Linked DNA regions of Oleidesulfovibrio alaskensis DSM 16109. The protein of the gene in region 1 binds, or shares a complex with, the protein of each later gene. Links are inferred from orthologs where the notes say so. Each region holds a gene or a part of one and is shown on either strand. Other genes may lie near its edges.

Evidence for each region. Proteins that work in one complex are often made in the same cells at the same time.
Region 2: the proteins of uvrB (region 1) and H586_RS0111915 are in contact, whole or in part, in a crystal structure (PDB 7EGT), measured with the Thermus thermophilus proteins. The link is inferred for Oleidesulfovibrio alaskensis DSM 16109 from one-to-one orthologs. Residues at the interface, in WP_096411307.1 of Thermus thermophilus: Glu23, Leu25, Arg26, Asp27, Gly28, Glu29, Arg30, Phe31, Arg55, Glu326, Asp327, Phe328, Glu379, Ser382, Gln383, His398, Gly400, Arg401; in WP_096412145.1 of Thermus thermophilus: His654, Arg656, Phe657, Gln666, Asp668, Glu669, Lys680, Arg681, Leu682, Ser683, Lys685, Tyr686, Ala687.

Annotation. Positions count from the first base shown.
Region 1 is NZ_AXWQ01000004.1:98,897-106,936, forward strand. The notes cover bases 5,095-8,040. They hold uvrB (excinuclease ABC subunit UvrB), read right to left. Parts: upstream 7,619-8,040; coding sequence 5,570-7,618; downstream 5,095-5,569. Other genes in these bases: H586_RS0100510 (potassium channel family protein), read right to left, coding at 5,095-5,537; H586_RS0100525 (hypothetical protein), read left to right, coding at 7,832-8,040. Also shown: H586_RS0100490 (NAD+ synthase), read right to left, coding at 1-863; dapB (4-hydroxy-tetrahydrodipicolinate reductase), read right to left, coding at 864-1,643; NAD-dependent DNA ligase LigA, read right to left, coding at 1,666-3,729; H586_RS0100505 (glycosyltransferase family 2 protein), read right to left, coding at 3,759-4,490; more of H586_RS0100510, read right to left, coding at 4,497-5,094. UniProt on the Escherichia coli protein: The UvrABC repair system catalyzes the recognition and processing of DNA lesions. A damage recognition complex composed of 2 UvrA and 2 UvrB subunits scans DNA for abnormalities.
Region 2 is NZ_KI519494.1:576-5,869, reverse strand. What follows is about bases 1-2,998. They hold H586_RS0111915 (ATP-dependent helicase), read right to left. Parts: upstream 2,581-2,998; coding sequence 421-2,580; downstream 1-420. Other genes in these bases: H586_RS0111910 (alkaline phosphatase family protein), read right to left, coding at 2,594-2,998; H586_RS0111920 (thiamine-phosphate kinase), read right to left, coding at 1-363. In the rest of the region: more of H586_RS0111910, read right to left, coding at 2,999-3,985; H586_RS19145 (hypothetical protein), read left to right, coding at 4,176-4,541. UniProt on the Escherichia coli protein: A helicase with DNA-dependent ATPase activity. Unwinds DNA duplexes with 3'-5' polarity. Translocates on single-stranded DNA with 3'-5' polarity. Initiates unwinding more efficiently from a nicked substrate than double-stranded DNA.

The sequences.
Region 1 (8,040 bases):
TTGGCAGCATAGTCGCGCGTACCCAGCACCAGAGCCTGCCATATCTGGGCCTCGGGCTCCGGAGCGTCAGGTGCGACAGCACCGGCCGACGCGGCGCAGGCATCCGCCAGCAACACCTCGGGAACAAACCCCGCAGCGCGGGCCAGCAACGTGCCGTCGGCGCCCATCACCATACTTTTGCCCGCAAAAATCAGATCGTCATTACCGCCGACCTGATTCACATACACCACGGGAACACCAATACGCGCCGCCACGGCACCCAGCATGGACTCACGTTGCGCCTGCTTGCCCAGCGAAAACGGAGAAGCCGAAAGGTTCACCAAGAGGTCCACACCTTCCGAGGCGAGTTCCGCCACGGGATCATGGGGATAGCGTCTGTGCTCTCCCCAGTACTCCTTGTCATTCCATATATCTTCGCAGATGCTTACGCCCACACGGTATCCGTCCACGGTGACCAGACCGCACCGGTGCCCCGGGGTGAAATACCGGCGTTCGTCGAACACATCATACGTGGGCAGCAGCACCTTGGAGCCTGCAACCTCCGCAACGCCGTCACGCAGCAGCACTGCCGCATTGCGCACGGTATCGGGATAATCGCCGGCTGCTGCCACGGGAGCACCGACCAGCACCGGACAGCAATCCGCAAGCTCCTGCGCCAGCCTGTCCAGATGGCCGCGGCAGGCGGAGATAAATTCGTCCATCAGCAGAAGATCGCGGGGGGGATACCCGCACAAAGCCAGCTCGGAAGTCACGCACAGCCGGGCACCCCCTGCACTGGCGCTTCGCACCGCACCGGCAATGGCAGACGCATTGGCTGCAAGATCACCCACCACGGGGTTCAGTTGTAACAGAGCGATACGCATCTACAGCATGTCCGACATGGTATACAGTTTACCGGGTCTGTTCTGCGCCAGCCACTTTGCGGCACGGATAGCCCCTGCTGCAAAGGTTTCACGCGAATGGGCCTGATGGGTCACTTCGATGCGCTCGCCGGGACCCAGAGCATAGACCGTGTGTACGCCGACCACATCTCCGCCGCGAATGGTCTGAATGCCTATTTCCTCGTGCGGACGTTCTCCGATGATACCTTCACGGTGATAATTGGCCACCGTGTCCAGATCCCATTTCCGGGCTTCCGCCAGACATTCGGCAAGGCGCAGTGCCGTCCCGCTGGGAGAGTCTTTCTTTTTGTTGTGGTGCAGTTCCACCATTTCCAGATCATACTGTTCGCCCAGCAACGTTACCAGCTGGGGCAGAATTTTCAGCAGCACATTAACCCCCACACTCATGTTGGGAGCCCAGAACACGGGAGTCTGCAATGCGCAATCCGCAAGTTCGGCTTTCTGCTCTTCGGTGAAACCCGTTGTGCCGATGACCAGCCCGCTGCCGTGCCGCGCACACGCCCGCGCGTTATGCACGCTGGCTTCCGGTGCGGTAAAATCGATGACCACGGCATCGGGCAGTCCGGGCAGCAGTTCCTCCAGCGTTCCGGCCACCTGACAGCCCAGATGTTCCAGTCCTTCACGGCGGCCTTCGCGTTCGACCACACCGGCAAGACGGCATTCTCCGTCAGCACGCACCATACCGGTAATGGTTGTGCCCATACGCCCGCCGGCACCCATCACAATAACGGAAACACTCATGACGTCCTCCTCGCTCTGGCGCCTACTGCACGCGCAGCAGACTGTTTTCATAGTCATCTGCAGCCTGTCCGGAAATTTCTTCAGACTCTGATGCCTGCCTGATGAATTCATCTTCCGTCAGAACCGTTATTCCCAGTGAACGGGCTTTTTCCAGCTTGCTGCCGGGCTTGTCTCCGGCCACAAGTATATCAAGTCTGGCGGAAACGCCGCTCATGACGGCTGCCCCCGCTTTTTCTGCCATAGCTTTGGCTTCAGAGCGTGTCATACGCACCAGCGAACCGGTAAAAAGAATTTTTTTGCCCGCAAGCGGTGTCACCGGCGTGCTGTCACCTGCAGGCTGCTGCTCCTCGGGCCACAGACCAAGATTCTTGAACTGCTGCAAAAGCTCCCTGTTCTGCCCGTTGGCAAAAAAAGCTCGTATGGAACCGGCCACCTCGCCGCCGATATCACGCAGAGACTGCAATGTCTCCTGATCGGCACGCATCAGTTCGTCCATATTGCCGAAACGGGCGGCAAGCGTTCTGGCAGTCTGTTCACCCACATGGCGGATACCCAGCGCGCAGATGAAACGCTGGAGCGTGGATTCGTGACGTGCCGAATCAAAAGCCTCTATAAAATTGGAAGCCAGTTTTTCGCCCATGCGCTCCATGCCCAGCAGGTCCTCCCGCGTAATGCGGAAAAGATCAGCCGGAGAAACCACCCTGCCGCTGTCCACCAGCTGCTCAATCCACTTGCGACCCACTCCGTCTATGTCCAGACCGGCCTTGGAAACAAAATGAATGATTGCCTGCTTGCGCACGGCAGGGCACTGCATATTGGTGCAGCGCCAGGCGGCCTCCCCTTCGCCGCGCACGGCAGCACTGCCGCAGACAGGACACACGGCAGGAAAAACATACTCACGTTCAGCTCCGGTGCGTTCTTCCGGCACCGCGCGTACCACTTCGGGAATCACATCCCCCGCCCGCTGCACAATGACAACATCGCCCAGCATAAGGCCCTTGGCACGTATTTCATCTTCATTATGCAAAGTGGCGCTGGAAACAGTCACCCCGCCCACAGTCACCGGCTCAAGCTCGGCCACAGGCGTCATCACACCGGTCCGCCCCACCTGAATTCTGATGTCCTTAAGGCGGGTACGCGCCTGATGCGCGGGAAATTTAAGCGCAATGGCCCAGCGAGGAGCCCTGGCCGTAAACCCCAGAGCCTCCTGCAGGTCAAGGTCGTTCAGCTTGGCGACTACGCCGTCTATTTCAAACGGCAGTTCATGCCGCGCGGCAGAAAGCTCGGTAAAAGCGGCTTCCACATCTGCAGGCGCAGCGCACAGTCTGCCCTGAGAAGGTACGGCAAACCCAAGCTCCTGCAGTCCCCGCATTATGTCATATTGGGTCCGCCAGCGCTGTCTGCCGTCCGCCCAGACAACCTGCCCCACGCCATATGCCATGAAACGCAGAGGGCGCGCCGCCGCCACGGAAGAATCCAGCTGGCGAACAGAGCCTGCGGCGGCATTGCGGGGGTTGGCAAACAGTTTGCCCCCCTTCTGCTGCTGCCGCGCATTAAGCGCTTCAAAATCGGCGCGGGTGATAATAACCTCTCCACGCACTTCAAGCCGCACGGGTGCTTCAATTTCCGGATTCAGCCGCATGCGGACATTGCGTACCGTGCGCATGGTGTGGGTCACATCTTCCCCCATGCTGCCGTCTCCGCGGGTCACAGCCAGCGAAAACACTCCATTTTCATAAACAAGTTCCATGGCCAACCCGTCCATTTTGGGGTCAACCCAGAATTCAAGCGGAGCATCAGGTTCCAGCCGGACAACGCGCTCGACAAATTCGCGGAACTCTTCAATACCGAATGCGTTATCCAGACTGTACATGCGCAGGGAGTGCTCACGGGGCTTCAGTCCGTCTAGTATCTGCCCGCCAACCTTATGCGTGGGCGACCCCGGATGGATATGCTCAGGGTGTTCCTCCTCCAGCCGCACCAGTTCCCTGAAAAGGGCATCGTACTCCGCATCGGATATTTCGGGCTCATCCATCACGTAGTACCGGTGACCGTGATACTCCAGCAAAGTGCGCAGTTCTTCCATGCGCTGTTCAACCTTGGCCGAATCCTGCTTCACAGGTGCTCCTCGTCTGTCCACTGCCGCTTCATATCCTGAAGCAGCTCGTTGTATTGCGGGCCAAGCCGGGCGGTAAGGTATTCATTTTCCGCCCGCGCCGCCGTCTCTAAAAAACCGCTCACTGTTCTGGCCGTGGAATGATATGCGTGCTGCACAACAATGCCGTTGTCCACCACCACCGCCCAACCCGCACGGTGTGCGCAAAGCGAAAACCAGATATCCACCCCGTATCCGTAGGGGTTGCCGGCATAGTCCACGCCGCCGGTCTGCCGCCAGCAGTCAATGCTGATAACCGGTGCGATACCGTCTACATACGCAACCCGCCGGAACTGGTAACGGGGGTCGGCAACCATATGCTCATGGTAAGGGCTGCGCACCACGGCAGGCGCCCACACCCCTATAGCACCGGTACGCCGCTGCATGCGGGCCATACGGGCTTCCGCCCGCGCCAGCAGCGGCGGGCGCGTGTCAAACATGATATCGTTGTTCAAAAACCACAGGTGCGTGTAGCCGAGCCCCATGACAGACGCAAGAGTGTATTCCAGCGCCCCCGCCCAGTACAGGTTTTCAGAGGTCCGCTGCCATGCGCCGCAAAACGGTTCCGGTGCGCAGTTGTCCAGTACCATGATATCCGCCGCCCGCTGCGGATCGGCCGCCAGCATCTGCTGCTGCAGACGCATGGTCAGCTGCGGGTTGCCATAGTGCAGTATAACAGCCGCAATGCGCATGGCGTGCTACAAAATCTCCTGAAACGACGCAAGATTATCTTCTGAACCGACCACGATAAGCGTATGTCCCGCATTGATGACAAAATCGGAAGCAGGATTGAAATGCATGGTGCCGTCCACATCTTTCACTGCAATGACAATAAGATTGAACCGCGCGCGGATGCCGGAATCCATCAGTGCTTTGCCCACAAGCCCGGAAGATGCCGTGATCAGCAGTTCCTCCATCTGGATATCCATTTTGCCGCCGCGCTGGGTCAGCTCGACAAAGCTTGTAACGGTGGGACGCAGCACTGACTGCGCCATGCGCAGACCGCCTATGCGATGCGGCAGCAGCACCTTGTTGGCGCCTGCCTGCATCAGCTTGCTTATGTGCGACTCCGCTCCGGCACGGGCCACTATGTGCAGGTCGGGGTTAAACTGACGGGCGCTGAGAACCACATAGACATTGGCAGAGTCCAGCTCCAGCGCGGCTATCAGGTTGGTCGCATTGCGGATATTGGCCTCTTCAAGAACCTGGTCGGATGTGGCGTCGCCTGCGATGTGCAGAATGCCTTTTTCATCCAGTTGCGTCACACTTTCAGGGTTCTGTTCGATGACCACCACCGAGCCGCCTTCATGCATGATCTCTTCCGCCACCACCCGGCCTATTCTGCCGTAACCGCAAACAATACTGTGCCCTTTGAGTCTGGCTATGGCTTTGAGCACCCTGCGCCTCCCGAAAGCCTTAAATAATTTACCTTCCACAAGCATCTGCGAAAACGCCCCGAGAATGAACGCAAAGTTGCCCACACCGGTCAGAATAAGCAATGTGGTCAGAATACGTCCCTGCGTGGACATGGGATGTACTTCCTGAAAGCCAACCGTGGACAGCGTGATAACCACCATGTAGCAGCTGTCCCAGAAATCCCAGCCCTCGATGTGCATATATGAGAACACCGCCGCAAAAAAGACCAGAAACATGGTCAGCTGGCTGAACACCAGCGGCCAGAATGTCCCTACCCTGTTGCGGAGGCGTATTATACGCACACGTAACGTCTTCTCGTCCATGCACTGTGTTCCGTATAAAGATTCAGAAAAGCTCAATCCTGCTGCAGCAGCCGTTCGCGCAGCATACGTATTCTGTCGCGCAGTTCAGCTGCCTTTTCAAATTCAAGATCGCGCGCCGATTCCCGCATCTCGCGTTCAAGACGCTGGATAAGACCGCCCAGTTCCTCTGCGCTGATGCCGTACGCCGTGGTGTCCTCCGCAGCGGTCTGGGCCGGTGCAGCCTGCCGTCCTCTGCCCTTGCCCCTGCCTTTGGCAGCAGCAGACCGGGCATCGGAATACAGCGTGTCAAACGGCGTCTCAAGCGATTTACGGACGCTCACAGGCTCTATGCCGTGCTCCTCGTTAAACAGGCGCTGCTTTTCACGTCTGCGTTCCGTTTCCTGCATGGCCGCCGCCATGGAACGTGTCACGCTGTCGGCATACATGATAACGCGGCCGTCCACATTGCGCGCGGCGCGGCCGAATGTCTGAATAAGCGATCCGGTGGAGCGCAAAAAGCCCTCTTTGTCGGCATCCAGAATGGCCACCAGAGAAACTTCCGGAATATCAAGACCTTCACGCAGCAGGTTAATACCCACAAGCACATCAAATTCTTTACGACGCAGCGCCTGAATAATAGCCATGCGCTCCATGGTATCGATGTCGGAATGCAGATACCGCGCACTCACGCCCATGGATGTCAGGTATTCTGTCAGGTCCTCCGCCATGCGCTTGGTCAGCGTGGTTACAAGCACCCGCTCATCCCGTGCCGTTCTGGAGCGGCACTCGGTCATCAGGTCTTCCATCTGGCCTTTGGTCGGCCGCACTTCAGTCAGCGGATCAAGCAGACCTGTGGGCCGGATAATCTGCTCGACAACAATGCCCTCGGACCGGTCAAGCTCCCATCTGGACGGTGTGGCCGAAACATAGACAACCTGATTGAGCCGCTTTTCAAATTCGCTGAACTCCAGCGGACGGTTATCCAGCGCGGAAGGCAGGCGGAAGCCGAAATCAACCAGCGTCTGCTTGCGCGACCGGTCGCCTTTGTACATGGCGCCCACCTGTGAAACGGTAATGTGCGATTCATCCACGAACAGAATGAAATTATCGGGAAAATAATCAAGCAGACACGCCGGAGGCTCTCCCGCCGTGCGGCCGTCCAGATGGCGGGAATAGTTTTCAATACCGGTGCAGTAGCCCATTTCCTCAATCATTTCAAGATCAAGCATTGTTCGCTGTTCGAGTCGCTGCGCCTCCACCAGTCTGTTCCCCTGCCGGTATTCTTCCAGCCGTAGACGCAGTTCTTCCCGAATATCGGAGACGGCTCTGTTCAGGTTGTCTCTGTCGGAAACATAGTGGCTTGCAGGATAAATCACCGTTTTGCCCACATCGCCCAGCACATTGCCGGTCAACGGGTCGATTTCTTTTATGGAATCAATTTCGTCGCCGAAAAACTCCAGCCGCAGCGCCCGCTCGTGGTGATAGGCGGGAATGACTTCCAGCACGTCTCCCCGGACACGGAATGTACCGCGGTGAAAATCATAGTCGTTGCGCTCGTACTGCACATCGACAAGTCTGCCTATCAGGCTGTCCATGCTCATGTGCTGGCCGGCTTCCACAGGTATGACCATCTTTGCATAGTATTCCGGAGACCCCAGCCCGTAGATGCAGGAAACCGAAGCGATGATGATCACATCCCGTCGTGTAAGCAGGGCGTGCGTTGCGGCATGGCGCAGCTTGTCTATATTGTCGTTGATGGAAGAGTCTTTTTCTATATAGGTGTCGGAAGTCGGCACATAGGCTTCCGGCTGGTAGTAGTCATAATAGCTGACGAAATATTCCACGGCATTATGCGGAAACAGCGCGCGGAATTCGTTATACAGCTGTGCGGCCAGCGTCTTGTTGGGAGCAAGAATCAGCGCGGGACGCTGGCAGCGTTCTATGGTATGCGCCATGGTGAACGTCTTGCCAGAACCGGTCACCCCCAGCAGTACCTGATGAGCCACTCCGGCTCTGATGTTGTCACTCAACTGGGTGATGGCCTCCGGCTGGTCGCCTCTGGGCACATACTCCGACTCTATCCGGAAAACGCTATCCTGCATGATTCATCCTGAAAATCAAAAAAGAACCGCAGCGGCCCTGTACCCGCCGGACATCCGGCACCGCATCCGCCTGCTGCAAACATAGGTATTTAGCCTGTCCTGCCGGTTCCGTAAATACGCAACCCACTTCACACCGGCGGGAAAATCCCCTAGAACAAAGGAAAAGAAATATTTCATAAACTGAGCGATTTCATACCATACCGGGAGTTTTCCATGGAAGTAAGCATAGTTCCCGCCGAAGGGAATGAGCCTATAGAACGCATTCACGTTGTCAGCATCACCATCCGTACCTTCAAGGGCCGCAGAGATGTTGAAGCCCACCTTTTCAAAACCGGTGCCAGCATTGAAAACGTGGCTGACTATCCGTGGCAGAACCTTATCGGTCCGCCGCTCGACCCGGAAAACCCCGGCTCGCCGGAGGG
Region 2 (5,294 bases), on another replicon or contig:
ACTGCGGGCCAGCTGCGCCATGCCGTCAAACAAGCTGTCCCAGAACGCCCCGGTAAGCCGGTGCGGCCCCGGCTGCTTTTCCGGCACCATAAGCCCCATGCTGAATCCCAGCGGCCGGGCGCCCGCGGCGGCAATATCGCTGATATTCACAGCCAGCGCCTTGTGCCCTATGTCCGCTGCGGAAAAATAGCTCAGCCGGAAATGGGTGTCCTGCATGAACAGGTCTGTACTCAGCGTCATACGCGGCGGACATGCCAGTTCGCAGCAATCATCGCCTCTGCCCCGCAGCATATGCGGGTGCTCGTTACAGAAGTGCCTGTCAATACAGGCAAGAAACGCATCTTCGGAAGTCATGGTGCTCATATGCGCATCCGTGTGGGTTCCGGTGAATTTTGCGGCGGCCGCGGCAGCGGGCCGTTATCATTCCAGAGTAAGATACTGGGCCATAATGACCTTGAGACCGAATCCCGGAAAATTGACGCGGTACTTGTCGGGCGGCACATGCTGAATAATTTTGCCCCTGCCGAAAATCTTGTGCGTGCAATACCCCGAAGCCGGTCTGCCGCCGTTGCCCAGCGCGCCGCCGCCCTGTTCCGCCTGCCGGCCACCGCCGGACGCAGGGCCGGACGTGCGCGCGGCAGAAACAGTAACCGGACGGGCATCCTGCCTGCGGGTAAGCGTGCCGGTAAAGTTTTCGCGCCAGTCTTCATAAAGATGGGCGGGCAGGTCACGCACAAAGGGGCTGGGATTGGCCGGTGTATTGCCGCCTCCGCTGCGGTCGTAGATGGTGGCAGGCACAAACAGCGCCAGATAATCACGGGCCCGCGTGCACGCCACATACATAAGCCGCCGCTCTTCCTCAAAGTCCTCTGCCTTGTTCAGGGCATGGCGCGAGGGAAAACGGTCTTCCACCAGATCAATGAGCAGCACCGCCGACCATTCCAGCCCCTTGGCGGAATGCACGGTGGACAACGTGACCGCGCTGATGTCTTCACCTTTGTCCGTTGCGGGGTCCTCCAGACACAGGTCCGAAAGCATCAGATCCACATCGTTGTACGATGCCGCAATCTGGACAAGCTGTTCCAGCCCGTGCTGTCTGCGGGGGTAGTCGTCAGGATAGTTGGCTTCGAGCCGCGGCTGGTAATGTTCAATAACGGCCTGCGTCAGACCGGCCGGAGTAAGCGGCTTTGCCCGCAGTGCATCCAGCATGTCCAGATCGTGCTGCAGGTCGGGAAACCGTGCACAGGCCTTTTTCAAAACACTTCTGTCCGCTTTCTGGGCCGCATCGTACAGCTTCAGGCAGGTTTTTGCCCCTATGCCCTTTACCAGCGAAGCCATCCGCTGAAACGCCGGCAGATCCAGCGGGTTGACCACCAGCCGTATGTAGGAAAGAACGTCCTTGACATGAGCGGCGTCAGAATAACGAACCCCGCCGTACTTCTTGAACTTGACGCCCAGCTTTCCCAGCTGCATCTCCACATGGTAGGACTGGTATCCGGCGCGGAACAGCACGGCGATTTCATCCGGCGGGTATGTACGCAGCAGCTCGGTTATTTTTGATGTGACCATGGACGCCTGAGTCAGGTCTGAAAGCGGGCGCAGCACATGAGGGGTAGGACCTCCTTCGCGCCGGGTGAACAGCTTTTTGCGGAACGCCTGCGGCGCATCGTCAAGAATGGCGTTGGTCAGATCAAGCACAGGCTGTACCGAACGGTAATTCTCTTCCAGCTTGATGATACGCGTTCCGGGAAACATGTCAGGAAAATCAAGAATATTCTGCACATTGGCACCGCGGAACGCATAGATGGACTGCGCGTCGTCGCCCACAGCCATCACGTTGTTGTGGCCGCTGCCCAGCAAACGCACCAACCGCGCCTGTACCAGGTTGGTGTCCTGAAATTCGTCCACCATGATATATCTGAACCGGTCGCGGTAGTACGCCAGCAGGTCGGCATCGGACTGCAGCAGCCTTTCCAGCTCAAACAGCAGGTCATCATAATCCATAAGCGCATGTCTGCGCTTGAACGCCCTGTAGGTGTCGCTGATGCGCGTAAGATCGCCCGCGTAGGATGCCAGGTGAAAGGCTTCGCGCCGCAGGACATCCTCCACCGTCAGTTCCTTGTTGCGCGCTTTGGACAGCAGCCCCATGACGGTCTGCGTTTTGGGAAAACTCCGGTCCCCTTTGCCCAGTCCCAGCGTATCCTTGCAGTGTTTCAGCGCACCGGCGGCATCGGCGGAATCCATGACGGACAGATCGCCTTCGTACCCCTGCGGTTTGTGCATGCGCAGAATGGAATAGGCAAAGGCATGGAACGTACCTCCCTGCACTCCGCCCACCATGCCCGCGGACTGGCCCAGCAGCTGGGCCGCTCTGTGCTGCATTTCCTGTGCGGCCTTGCGGGTGAACGTAAGCAGAAGAATATTGGACGCGGCAATGCCCTGCTGCACCATATTTGCCAGCCGGTACACCACTGTGCGGGTTTTGCCGCTGCCTGCTCCGGCTATGACCAGCATGGGGCCTTCGAGGGTGGTGGCGGCTTCGTACTGAGCCGCGTTCAGTTCTTTTTTATAATCAATCATATATATGGTATCGTTACTTGTTGCCGGGCGGGTGGATAAGCCCCGTCGCCGCGGGGCGGCCTGATTGTGCGACAGGGGCCAGACCGAAATGCTCCAGCACCAGCCTGCCCGTATGACGCATTATCTGCGGTGCCGCGTGCATCGAATCGTAAAAAAAAGCTCCGTCCGCAGTGTGCGTACCCGTTCTGCCGAAAAAGCCGAAAACTTCCGTCCTGTCGAACTTGGCCTTGAGATCAAAGCCGTCATGCGGTTCGCAGACAATATCCGGCGCCCTGTCACGCAAGGGACCGCTGTACAGGCTGTCGGCCGTGTGCACCGCCTTGATGACCGGCTGACCGTTGTATGTGAGCCGCAACAATCCTTCAGTGACGGCCTGCATGGTCTGTCCGGCCTGCGCGGGGGTCAGCCTGCCCCTGCCGAACCGCTGTGCCGTATGCAGATAGATACGGCCCGGGTCCAGCGCAAACGCTCTGGTCTCCGGCAGAATACCCGTGGCGTCCAGCTCTGCCGTCGCACCGTCATGATGCTGTGTATACAGGTACCCGTTTTGCCGCAGCCATGCGTTAATGTCCACCTCTGTGATCAGACGTGTGAACCCGTGATCTGCCAGCGCCATCAGGCGCCCCGGAACAGGCAGGGCGTCGTACAGTTCCAGCACGCGGCCGATCAGTGCGTCCCACTCCTGCAGCAAAACCATGCAGGCTTCATGCTGCGGGTGGTCAGGCTCAGTCACCGCATCGTAAAAGAAATGAAAAAGGCGGTCTGTTTCTGTGAGCACTATGGTGAACACATCCCAGCCGAGGTCCGGCCACAAAAGCTCCAGAGCGTATCTGCGCGACTGCAGTGTGGCACGCAGCTGCGCAAGCAGATACGGCAGGTCAGCAGCACCGCGGGTGGTATCCGCCTCCAGCAGGTATCCGGCCTCGCGCAGCCGGTGCGCAAGAAAAGGCGGATGCACGGCACGGGATAGTTCCGGTGCCACAAATCCAGCCACCGTCATGGCACCTTTGACCGGACGCACCGGATACGTGTTGGGCAGGTTCACCAGTCTGCTTGCATAACCGGCATCACCCAACCGGTCAAAAATTGTGGGAACAGCCACCTGAGAAAAATCCGCAAGTGCCATCTGATAGCTGGCTGGACTGATGCGGGTGAATCCGAAAATTCCGTGATCTTCCGGCCCGCAGCCGGTATAAAAAGACGTCCAGTTGACAGGAGACAGTTCCGGCAGCTCGGCCCGCACTGTGCCGCACTCCGGTGCAAGCGCAAGGCGCGAAAGGTGCGGAAAGCGGCCGGTGGCGCACAGTTTGACAGCCATGGACAAAGACAGTCCGTCCAGTCCCAGAATAACCATGCGCCGCCGGTGAGAAACCTTGTGCAGGTCTGTTTGCGTTTTCTGCGACATGGCGAAGGTGTACCAGAACATGCGCCGGCAAGCCAGCATCGGCCACCACCAAGGAAGGGCCGGAAGCGGAACCGGGCACAGCCGTGGAAACCTGCCTCGTTTTACGGTATGCTCGACAGGTGCCGCCATGGCGCACACAACCACCTGTCAGACTGCCGTATGCTGACAACAGTGTTGCAGGAGGGAACACATGGCCAAGTATGACTGTGAAATGTTCGGTTTTTTCTCGTACAGCCCGGAACTGAGCTACAACGAACTGTATGCGCTGGAAGAAGCTTTCCGCAGTACGCTGCATGATGCGCTGGCCGCACACGGAGCTGACTATATGCAATATGAACCGGAAGGTGACGCGCTGCGCGTACAGTGTGTATTTGCCGGATGCGAAGAAGAAGTCTTTCATGCCGTGTGCGATACTGTGGTACGGAGTATGTCGGGCCATGTGCACGGCAGACTGCTTTTTGTGAATAAAAATCTGCAGGAGCTGCTTGTATACCGGCTGCAGCACACAGGCTGGTCCGAAGCCGCCGTGTCTCTGCTCGGGCTTGACAGCATCTGAACCCGGCACCCGCCCGAAACTGGCAACGCTTCCCCGCGCGCCGCCCTGCATGGCATACCAACACCGGCTTTTCCCTTCCAGCGGACAGTCACGGCATTACATCGGGCACAACCTGTCTGTACCTGCACAAAGGTAAACAGCCCGAATGCAGGCCCGCCGTACTGTCATATGGCAACCGGATACAACACGGGCATGCGCACACATCTCCTGCCGTCACTGCCTGTCCAAACTTTCCCGCGACCGGCAGGCATACCGTACTGCGCCTCTATATACTCAAGGTCAAATTCCACCGGAACAAGCAGATACCGTTCTGCGCAAAGTCACGGGCATTGCTTCCGGCAAAATCATCACAGAACAATCCCTGCTGCCAGCGCGCGCCCCCCTCAAAACTATGCCGGAGCATCGCCCGGGAAGCGCTCAATCCGGCGCAGCCCCGCACATACCACTTGGCCTGATCGTACGGCGACACCGGAGCTGCATGCCCAAACGCCGGACAGCGACTACACAGCCACGCGTAATCCCCCAAAATTCTATGTGAAACAGCAAAGGCGACTACAGCAAAAGCCATAGCCGCCTTTCTTGCGTGGTACCCGAGGCCGGACTTGAACCGGCACAGCTCGTAAGCCGAGGGATTTTAAATCCCTTGTGTCTACCACTTCCACCACTCGGGCATGTGGCGGTTTCTCTAGTATGACATACGCTTTCCGTCAAGCTGTCCTCGCAGCCGTGCGCCCGAAGCAGTCGGGCTGACCG